2 regions of the Priestia sp. YIM B13491 genome follow, and region 1 is predicted to be linked to the other one. Evidence: predicted binding sites of a transcription regulator. Region 1 holds the regulator's gene; the other holds the start of a gene.
The links. The regulator Rex, encoded in region 1, represses fermentation and respiration genes when NADH is low (regulators of the CRP and FNR family bind a similar motif). The targets are predictions, from matches to a motif close to TTGTGAAATATTTCACAA.

Region 1 (5,747 bases):
TGAACAACTTGCTCTAATACCGGTAAGATTTCTTGAATGTTACCGATTTTTTTGTCTGTGATTAAGATGTATGGATCATCTAATACAGCTTCCATTTTATCTGAATCAGTTACCATGTAAGGAGATGCATATCCACGGTCAAACTGCATACCTTCTACCACTTCTAATTCAGTTGTGAAACCTTTTGATTCTTCAAGTGTGATAACACCGTCGTTACCAACGCGCTCCATTGCTTCAGCAATTAATTGACCTACTTCTTCGTCAGCTGCTGAGATAGCCGCTACTTGAGCAATTGAATCTTTACCTTGAATTGGTTTAGAGATTGCTTTTAGTTCTTCAACCGCTACAGCTACTGCTTTTTCCATACCTTTACGGATACCCATTGGGTTAGCACCAGCCGTTACGTTTTTAAGACCTTCTCTGATCATTGCTTGCGCTAAAACTGTTGCAGTAGTTGTACCGTCACCAGCAACGTCGTTTGTTTTGCTAGCAACTTCGGCTACTAATTTAGCACCCATATTTTCAAATGCGTCTTCTAATTCGATTTCTTTTGCAATTGTTACACCGTCATTTGTAATAAGCGGTGAACCGAATTTCTTTTCTAATACAACGTTACGACCTTTTGGTCCAAGCGTTACTTTTACAGCATTTGCTAATGTATCTACACCACGTAGCATTGCGCGACGTGCTTCTTCGCTAAATTTAATGTCTTTTGCCATGTTCTTTGACCTCCTCAAGATGTTCTTAATAATCTATTTTTTACGTATGATAAGTTTGTGGTTAAAATTAGCCGATTACAGCTAAAATATCGCTTTCGCGTAAAATTAAGTATTCAGTACCTTCGTATTTCACTTCAGTACCCGCATATTTTGAGAAGATGATACGATCGCCCGCAGCTACTTCTAAAGCTACACGCTCACCGCTTTCTAATACTCGGCCTGTACCAACAGCAACAATTTTACCCTCTTGTGGCTTTTCTTTTGCACTGTCCGGTAACACGATACCGCTTGCTGTTTTTTCCTCAGATTTTACAAGTTCAATCACTACGCGATCACCTAATGGCTTTAACAAGTGAAACAACCTCCTCAAATAATATGTTTGCATTTTTATTAGCACTCAACCTCAACGAGTGCTAACACAATTATTATATTAAAACAAAGTGGGTTTTTTTTGCAAGTATTAAACAAAAAAAATTTAAAATTTACGAAAACTACATATAATAGTCTTAGATTTCGACGATTTTGAGAAATAAAGCATTCTTTTCTCTGTTCAATAATATGTATGTTACAATACGAGCAAGAAGAAATTACTAACTTTACAGTACTTCTTCGACATATATACATAAAAACCTTTTAAAGGAGTATAGAAGATTGGAAAAACGTTATTGGTATGTTATCCTCACCTACATCCTTATGCAGTTTTCAGGAGTTGTTGGTATACCGCTGTTAAAATTAACAGGAATGTTTGAGCAATATCCAGTTCGAACAGCGAATGTCATGCTTTTGACTTATTGGACCATCATCAGCTTTATCCTTGGTTTACTTATTGTCTTACTGCTGCTGCGCCGTGACATGTCCATGCGTATAGAACATGCCGGATCAACGGTAACTGTGGTCTGGTCAGTCCTTGGGGTGTTCCTGGCTATGGCTGGTCAAGCTGTAGCAGGTATGATTGAGCACGCTCTTGGCATTACCCAAGTATCTGAAAACACACAAAATATTGTTAATCTTGTTAAAGCAACGCCGTTCCTCATTGTCGTTACGTCTGTTATTGGACCAATTCTAGAAGAGATTATTTTTCGAAAGATTATTTTCGGTTCTCTTCACAAACGATATAATTTCTTTATCTCTGCATTTATTAGTTCCCTTATTTTCGCTGCCGTACACTGGGATTTTAAACATTTGCTCGTGTATACAGCCATGGGATTTGTATTTGCATTCCTTTATGCAAGAACAAGACTAATTATTGTACCCATTATTGCTCACGTGTTGATGAATACAATCGTTATTTTATCTCAAACTATTTTTGCAGATAAAATTATAGAAATGCAAAAGCAAGCAGAACAAATGCAGTTTATTTTTGGAGGCATGTTTTTATGAAGAATATCCCTTTAACACGAGGGTTTATTTATATTATTATGGGGATTTTATTCACCTACCTGGCTATTCAAAATGCTCAGGAAACCGTGTGGAACTTCCCTACGATCTTATTTGCACTCGTAGCCGCATTCGATTTCAGATTTGCGGTTCGCATTTTTATCTTGCACTATAAAATTAAAAAGTTGCAGCAGCACTATAAAAATCAAGATGATTCATCTAAATAAAAAAACCACTGTTTCAGTGGTTTTTTTACATACTAACATCTTCTCTTTCTTGCTCTGCCCTTGCCTTTAACACTTTGCGATACGAAATGCGGGAAATAATGATGCTGATTTCATACAAAATTAAGAGCGGCACTGTCACCATCATGTGCGAGAGCAATTCCGGTGGTGTAATAAGTGCGGCAATAACTAGCAGTACGAAATAGGCATACTTTCGAATTTGAGATAAAAACATAGGCGTGATAATTCCTAATCGCGTCAAAAACATGACGACAACAGGAAGCTGAAACAACAGCCCAAAAGGCAGTGTAAGCTGCATTAAAAAAGAAAAGTATTCATTAATGCCAATCACTTGGTTTACATTCAGCTCATCAGAAACGCGCGTCATAAAATCGACGACAAATGGAAACAACACAAAATAAGAAAAAGAGACACCGCCGATAAAGAGAAAAATGGAAACAGGAATATATCCAAGCGTTACCTTACGCTCTTTTTCATATAAACCAGGACTAATAAATGCCCAAAGTTGATACAGTGCAACAGGAGCTGCAAGTACACAGCCGATAATAACAGCAAACTGCATATAAATCTTAACTGGATCTGTTAGCCTAAATGCATTCATCGTTAAATTTTTTGCCTCATCAGCATGCTGTAAATAGACAATGACCTTATCCGCTATAAAAAAACCGCCAATTGTGGCAATGACAAAGAAAAATAAAACAATTAAAATGCGTTTTCGCAGCTCTCCTATATGATCATATATTGACATTTCTTGTTCGGTCATACTATGATCACCCTTTTACTCTTTGTCATCTACTTGACGCTGTTTATCTTTTTCACGATCTTCTGAGGCACCGCTAGCGGCATGCTTAAACTCTCTAAGCGTTTGCCCAACTGATCTTCCTAGCTCCGGTAACCGTTTCGGTCCAAAAATAAGCAGTGCTACAATCGCAATAATAATCCAACTGCCTGCTCCAATCCCCATATTCCCACTCTCCTTATTAATTTAGACTTAAGGAAATCGTAACACAGTCCATCTTATTCAACAGGATAATTTTTCAAAAAGTAGACAAGCGACTGTAATTCTACAGCCAGATCAATATGATGCAGTCGAATCTCATCCGGTACGTTTAAGCGTGCAGGAGTGAAGTTTAGAATCCCTTTAATTCCGCAATTCACTAAACGATCGGTAATTTGCTGAGCCACAGTGGCAGGAACGGTTAAAATCGCCACTGAGATGTCATCACTCATATAATCTTCCAATTGGTCAAGGTGATAAACCGGCACGTCGCCTACTTTTGTACCGACTTTATCTTCTATCACATCAAAAGCGCACTCAATTTTGGTGTTATTATTTTTAATAAAATTATAATTTAAAAAGGCCGTTCCCAGATTCCCTACGCCAATAAGTGCTACTTTCGTTACTTCATCTTGGTCTAACGTTTTACGGAAAAATGTAAGTAAATAATTCACATTGTAGCCGTATCCCTTTTTCCCTAATGCTCCAAAGTAAGAAAAATCCCGGCGAATAGTAGCAGAATCAACTTTCACTGCCTCACTTAACTCCGCTGACGAAACACGCTGTTTACCAGAAGCATGCAAGTTTTTTAAAAAACGATAATAAAGCGGCAATCGTTTAGCCGTTGCTTGTGGTATTTTTAATTGTTCAGTGTTCACGTTGTACCCCCTCAGTTCATGTATGTCATTACTAACATTTTCAAGTCATATTGCATTACCTTTCACAAAGCATCAACCGCTTTGAGGTAGCGCTTCCAATTCTCTCTCTTTTCTCTTGTTTTATATATACTCCGCTTCGCACCCCGACGGCTTTTGTCTATCCAGCACTACTTAAAGTCGGTAGCTAGAACGAAGTAATTAGCTCTTCAAAGGATCCGTTTGTTAGTCATGACGGGTTTTCTACATCCATCATATATAAGTTCAGAGATGCACTTATCTCTTATTTTAACATAGTATCCTGTATAAAATGTGCAGGTAAAATCATTTTATTTCATGAATCAAAACATTCGCTTCATCATTTGTCCTTGTCTCTCTACAAATTACAAACGCTTGTAGGAAGAACTTGTAGTTGAAAATATGTTAAAATACACTATGGATATACTACTAGAGGTGAAAAAATGATTATTCTACAATTGAACGGTATTACAAAATACTATGGGGCAGAACCCATTTTATCGAATATAAAGTTAGAAGTACAATCAAAAGACCGCATTGCCCTAGTGGGACGAAACGGTGCTGGTAAATCAACTTTATTAAAAATTATTGCTGAGCAGCTTTCTTATGACAGCGGAGAAATTATTAAACCTAAAGGTGTTTCCATTGATTATATGGGACAAGATACAGTTCTTGAGTCAACACTCTCCATATGGGAAGAAATGATGACGGTCTTTGCTCCGTTAAAGAAGATGGAAAAAGAATTACGTACGCTTGAAACGAAGATGGGCGATCCAGACATTTTTAATGATTCAGTTCAATACGAAAAACTAACCAAAGAGTACGATCAGCTTCAAGTAACGTTCAAAGATTTAGGCGGCTATCAATATGAAGCGGATACACGATCTATTCTTCATGGTTTCCGTTTCTCAAACTTTGACTATAGCACCCCTATTTCCTCCTTGAGCGGTGGACAAAAAACGCGCTTGGCTCTTGCAAAACTGCTTTTAACAAAGCCAGACTTGCTTATTCTGGATGAGCCTACCAACCACTTAGATATTGAAACTTTAGCATGGCTGGAACAGTTTCTGCAAGGGTATGAAGGAGCTATTTTAATTGTTTCACACGATCGTTACTTCCTTGATAAGGTCGTAAATCAAGTGTATGAAGTCACACAAAAAACAACGGTCAAGTACACGGGCAACTACTCTAAATACCTTGTACAAAAAGCAGAGCGATATGAAAAAGAGTTGCGTCAGTACGAAAAACAGCAAGATGAAGTCGCAAAACTAAATGATTTTATTCAGCGAAACATCGCCCGCGCATCGACTACAAAACGTGCGCAAAGCAGACGTAAGCAGCTCGATCGAATGGAGTTAATAAATCGACCTAACGACGGCGAAAAATCGGCTAGTTTTTCGTTTGAAATTGAGCGTCAAAGCGGAAATGAAGTCTTAAATCTCGAAAACGTGTCTATCGGATATGATGAAAACAAATACGTCGTCCAAGACGCAAACCTTCGGATTAAAAAAGGTGAAAGCCTTGCGTTGGTTGGCCCTAATGGAGTTGGGAAATCTACGTTATTAAAAGGTATTGTGGATAAACTAAGCTTCAAGACTGGAACCATTTCTTTTGGCTCAAACGTAATGGTTGGTTATTACGACCAAGAGCAAGCTAATTTAACGTCTAATAAAACCGTTTTAAATGAGCTTTGGGATGACTACCCATCCAAACCTGAAAAAGAAATTCGTACAGC
Region 2 (5,747 bases), on a different contig from region 1:
AAACAAGCTCCGACTCCTGCCAAACCGAATATCGCCATCCACACCCAGTGGAACGTTAAGCCAAAACCAGCAATGAACCAGAAAACCGACATGATAAATGGAATACCTGAATTCTTAGGCATATGAATCGGAGAGAAAGCAGCTGTTTCCTTCGCTTTTTTCTTTTTTCTTTCTTCTTTTGTTGTCCACCACGCATCTTGCCCCGCTACTGTTGGAATCACTGCAAAATTGTAGTGCGGCGGCGGTGAAGGGATGGACCATTCTAATGTACGTCCATTCCAAGGATCCCCCGTTACATCTCGTTCTCCGTACTTAATGCCATGAAGAATCTGCCATGCTTGAAAGATAAACCCTATGCCCATAAAGAAAGCTCCGACTGTAGAGATAACGTTCAGCGGTCCCCATCCCATGTCAAAGTTGTACGTATAAATACGGCGCGTCATTCCCATAAACCCTAATGCGTATTGAGGCATGAAGCATACGTAAAAACCAATATTCCATGTCCAAAACGCCCATTTACCAAGACGGTCATTTAATTTAAAGCCAAACATTTTTGGCCACCAATAGTACAAACCTGCAAAAAAGCCGAATACAACGCCTCCAATTAACACTTGGTGAAAGTGTGCAACTAAAAAGTAGCTATTATGATACTGATAGTCTGCGGGAGCTGCTGAAAGCATAACACCCGTTGCTCCTCCCACAACAAAACACGGGATAAAAGCAATTGTCCATAGCATTGGCTGCGTCATTTGAATGCGGCCGCGGAACATCGTAAATAACCAGTTGAACACTTTAACACCCGTTGGAATTCCGATAGCCATCGTCGTAATAGCAAAAAACACATTCACATTAGCACCTGCACCCATCGTAAAGAAATGATGTACCCATGTGAAATACGATAGAACGCTAATAATCATCATTGAAAAAACCATAGACTTATAGCCAAATATCTTCTTTTGAGAAAACGTTGCAACGATTTCAGAAAAAATGCCGAATGCAGGAAGTACAACGATATACACTTCAGGATGTCCCCACATCCAAATTAAGTTAATGTACATCATTGGATTTCCTCCGCCGGTCATAGTAAATAAGTGTCCGTCAAAGAAGCGGTCAATAAACAATAAAGCAAGCGTTACGGTTAATACAGGAAACGCGAAAATGATAATAATACAGCTTGCTAGAACGGACCACGTGAATAGCGGCATATGCATAAGTTTCATGCCCGGTGCACGCATTTTTAAAATAGTCATAATAAAATTAATTCCAGAAGCCAAGCTGCCAATACCTGATATTTGAATACCCCAAATATAAAAATCTTGACCTGGTCCAGGACTGAACTGCATGCCAGAAAGCGGCGGATAACTCAACCATCCTGCATCTGGCGAGCCGCCGATGACAAACGACAAATTAAAAAGCATGGCGCCAAAGAAAAATAGCCAAAAGCTTACCGCGTTTAAAAAAGGATAGGCGACATCTCTTGCTCCAATTTGAAGCGGCACAACAATGTTAAAGAACGCAAACATAAGCGGCATTGCCATAAATAGAATCATAATAGTTCCGTGCGTAGTAAAAATTTCGTTGTAATGATTAGAATCTAGAAAATGCCACTGAGGGAATGCTAGTTGAATACGCATTAATAGTGCATCTACTCCGCCTCGAAACAGCATTAATAATGAAGAAAGCATATACATAATTCCAATTTTTTTATGATCGACCGTTGTAAGCCACTCACGCCATAGCCACTTCCACTTTTTAAGATACGTAAGAACAAAAATAATACCGGCTAGTGTTAACAAAATGGCAACATCTGCTCCATAAATCATCGGTTCTCCTGTCACAAAAAAATGAGATGAAAAATCTTTTAATTTGTCTAACAACTTAGTTTCCTCCTTCCTGGTGCTCGTGCTGTGCATGTACTTGTTCTTCAGAAGCCACATTCATAGTCTTCATGTCTTCATTTTTCATATGGTGATGCTGACTATAATATTGACCACCGTTTTTAATTACAGTTTCTTGAAATAAGCCTTTAGGAATGGTAGAATACGATTTTTCTAGAGAAAGACCTTGTTTGGCAAGACTGTTATAATCAGCTTTTGTTAAAGCTGGTGATGTTTCTTTCACTTGCTTTACCCACTGATTAAATTCTTTTGTCGATGTAGATTTAACTTTAAAATTCATATGAGCGAATCCTTCACCCGTAAAATTCGCACCCGAACCAAAATATTCTCCCTTGTGATCAGCTTGCAGCCAAAGCCCCATTGCCATTCCCGGCATGGTATATAATTGTCCTCCCAGCTCCGGTACCCAAAAAGAATTCATAGGTGCATCTGACGTTAGCACGAATTGAACGGGCACATCTTTTGGAATGTTGACATAGTTCACTGTCGCAATATCTTGATCCGGATATTGAAATAACCATTTCCAGTCAAGAGACGTTACTTCAATCGTTAGCGGCTTTACATCTTTTTGCGGCGGATCTACTAAGTCATACGTTGTTCTGGCCGTAGCGAAACCTAAAATACCAATAATAATAATGGGGATGCCCCACCAAATAAATTCAAGACGCTTGCTATCGTCCCAGTCTGGCCGATACGGAGCCTTGTTTCCAGGCTTATCACGGTAGCGTAAAACGATATACACAAGCAGACCTAAAACAGGAATAACAACAATTGTGCATAAAATTATCGAAAAAATAATTAACTGGTATTCTTTTTGAGCCACCGCCCCCTGCGGGTTTAAAATCAAATAACGACTATCACAGCCTGCTAAAAAAATTGTGATGAATACGGAGAGAATGATTAACTTGCTAATATGCATTGATTTTTGCTTTCTCACCTAAGTTCAGGCTCCCTTCCTCTAAATCTCTGTACATAATAATGGTATATAAACGTTCATATTAGAGAAGCATCTCAACAGATCAAAAGGCTAAAAACCTCCTAACATATTGAAGTTTGTCATGACATATTGCTTACTCCTAAAAAATTATCATGTTGCGTTGTTAAAGGGTGTGATATTTATCACACTTGAAGCGATTTTTATCTAGTTTAAATGGCTTTACCATAATTTCGTCACATATTTGGTTAAATGTGGTGTGAAAGAGGAGGGTCAGCATTGCCTTGTGACTAGCCTAATAAAAGCAAAAAACTCTTCCAGTTTTTATTAACTGGAAGAGTTTTTTCATAAGTATTAGATGAAGTATTGAGCTTTAACACTTACTGATTTGCTTGTTTGACCTGCTGAAACGTCCAATCAATCATTTTCTGATTTTGATAAGTGGGAACCCATGAAGCATGATCTACTTTAATTCTTTAGGATATTCCGTATATAGTGGATGCCCCCAGATTTTTTGTAAATTCATTGCACCGTTATTTATATTTACGATGAAACACTCCTCATAAAGAAAACTATATTTCTATTTTCAAAGAGACTTATCACTATAGCAACATTTTTTAAAAAAGCTATTCACTTTCTTCATAAAGATTACATATTAAAAACACCTAAAGATAGTTTAGGTGTTTTTGAAATTTTTATATTCATCTATTCTCTAAGTAAAAGCTCAATGGTTATATGGCCTTCTTACTCTTTGAAGCCCCTACTTTTTTTCTCCACATATTTTCCATTTGTTCGAGAGTTTTACCTTTTGTTTCAGGAACAAATTTCCAGACAAACAAAGCAGAAAGTATACTCATTAAACCGTAAAAACCATATGTTAATCCTCCGCTATATTCCATCATCACGGGATATGTAGAGGAAATAAAATAGTTAGCCGCCCACTGAGCAGCTACGGCAATAGCTACAGCACGACCTCTAATTTTATTAGGAAAAATCTCTGAAATGAGCACCCAACAAATTGGTCCCCATGACATCATAAAGGAAGCTGTATAAATAATGATAAATACAAGCGTCCCTATACCAATGATGTTTGCAAAAGCCATGCTTGCTACACCGAACATTCCAATGGCCATTCCGATAGATCCTGTTATTAATAAAGGTTTTCTTCCCAAACGATCAACCGTCAAAATTGCAATTACTGTAAAAATAACGTTTACTAATCCCATAATAATGGTTTGCAGCATAGAAGAACCTTTAGCTGCTCCCATGCTTTCAAAAATACGCGGAGCATAATATAGAGCTACATTGATTCCTACAAACTGTTGAAATACAGAAAGCAGTATACCTACAACGATAACTAATTTTCCATATGCCAATAATTTTCCAGACGAAACATTGGTAGAAATTGTTTGTTTAATATCTTCTAAAATTGATTTTGCTTCTGAAGATCCATTAATTTTAGTTAGTATGGCTAAAGCTTTTTGATCTTGATTCTGTATAGCTAAGTAGCGAGGCGTTTCAGGAACTAAAAACAAGAGTGATGCAAAGAGTAAAGCTGGAATAGCTCCTGAAGCAAACATGTATCTCCAACCTACATCATTAATCCATTCTAAGGTTTCCCCATTTGCAATACCCCAATTCACGAAGTAAACGACTAACATTCCAAAAATAATCATAAATTGATTGAATGATACCAATCTGCCGCGAATATCTGCCGGTGCAATTTCTCCTATATAGATGGGACAAATGGCTGATGCTAAGCCAACACCAATCCCACCTATAATGCGGTAGAAGTTAAAAGCTAGTAACAAAGAGAGTGTCGGTTCCCCTTTTGTGAAAAATAAAAACTCAGGGTAAGAAGCGCCCAACGCTGAGACTATAAAAAGAATAGCTGCTAGTATAAGTGATTGTTTGCGTCCTAGTTTCGTCGCAAAATAACCAGATACCAATCCTCCAATAATACATCCTATTAAAGCACTTGATACAGTAACACCGTGTGCTAAAGATCCTAACCCTAAGCTGTCAATAAGATACACCTTTAATGATTCTTCAGCTCCAGATATTACAGCTGTATCATATCCAAACAGTAACCCTCCGATAGCGGCAACTAAAGTAATAGAAAAAATATATAATGAGTTTCGATTTTGTTTCATGCGTTGTTAAAAGCAGTTAGTTAAGAGTAACAGTAGAAGTTCTATTTCTAACTGAGTTCGCATTTATTTGAATGCGTTTTCAAATTTTTGGAACACAAAAGAAATTTTCGTCGTCTATTCGACTAACTGCTCTTATCCTCCCCTCCAATGTACGTATTTTTCTAGTGAATCAAATCTTACTACAGCATTTTCTATACTTCCTTTTGTGTCAGGTATATCGATATACAACCATAATTAATTGATACAAGCTACTTTCATATGAAGCTCCTTTTTAAAGTAAGGTTGCATATTTTGCAACCTATTACTTCCTTTTAAATTCGCCTAGCTTTTTACTTAAGTCGTTTGTTTGAAGGTAGACTTCTTTATATAATTCATAAAGCTGTTTATAGACTTGTACATGTTCTACGTTAGGATAATATGTTTTCGAAGAGGTGATAAATACGTTTGCACACTCTTCCAATGAGTTATACCAGCCACAGCCATAAGCTGCTAGCATGGCTGCTCCTAACGCTGGGCCTTGTTCAGTAGACAACTTTACGATTTTTGCATTAAAAACGTCTGCTTGAATTTGAAGCCAATGATCATTTTTTGCTCCTCCCCCAATTGATACAATAGACGTAATTTCCTTTCCGCTTTCTCGAAAGATTTCAATTGATTCACTTAATGAAAACGTAATACCTTCAATAACTGCTCGCGTAAAGTCTCTCTTTTTATGAGAAGCGTCCATTCCTATAAAACTTCCCCGAATCGTAGCATCTGCAT

Region 2: the regulator Rex is predicted to act here: its motif matches at 3,006-3,023, upstream of ACFX4E_RS15155 (cytochrome c oxidase subunit II).

What each region holds. Positions count from the first base shown of each region.
Region 1 covers NZ_JBHZOR010000024.1:9,236-14,982, forward strand. The annotation lists gene groL (chaperonin GroEL) at 1-719, opposite strand, end outside; gene groES (co-chaperone GroES) at 787-1,071, opposite strand; gene ACFX4E_RS27795 (CPBP family intramembrane glutamic endopeptidase) at 1,371-2,099, shown strand; gene ACFX4E_RS27800 (YdiK family protein) at 2,096-2,323, shown strand; gene tatC (twin-arginine translocase subunit TatC) at 2,349-3,104, opposite strand; gene tatA (twin-arginine translocase TatA/TatE family subunit) at 3,120-3,305, opposite strand; gene ACFX4E_RS27815 (redox-sensing transcriptional repressor Rex) at 3,359-3,997, opposite strand; gene abc-f (ribosomal protection-like ABC-F family protein) at 4,456-5,747, shown strand, end outside.
Region 2 covers NZ_JBHZOR010000004.1:29,084-34,830, reverse strand. The annotation lists gene qoxB (cytochrome aa3 quinol oxidase subunit I) at 1-1,877, opposite strand, end outside; gene ACFX4E_RS15155 (cytochrome c oxidase subunit II) at 1,879-2,817, opposite strand; gene xylE (D-xylose transporter XylE) at 3,564-4,985, opposite strand; gene xylB (xylulokinase) at 5,287-5,747, opposite strand, start outside.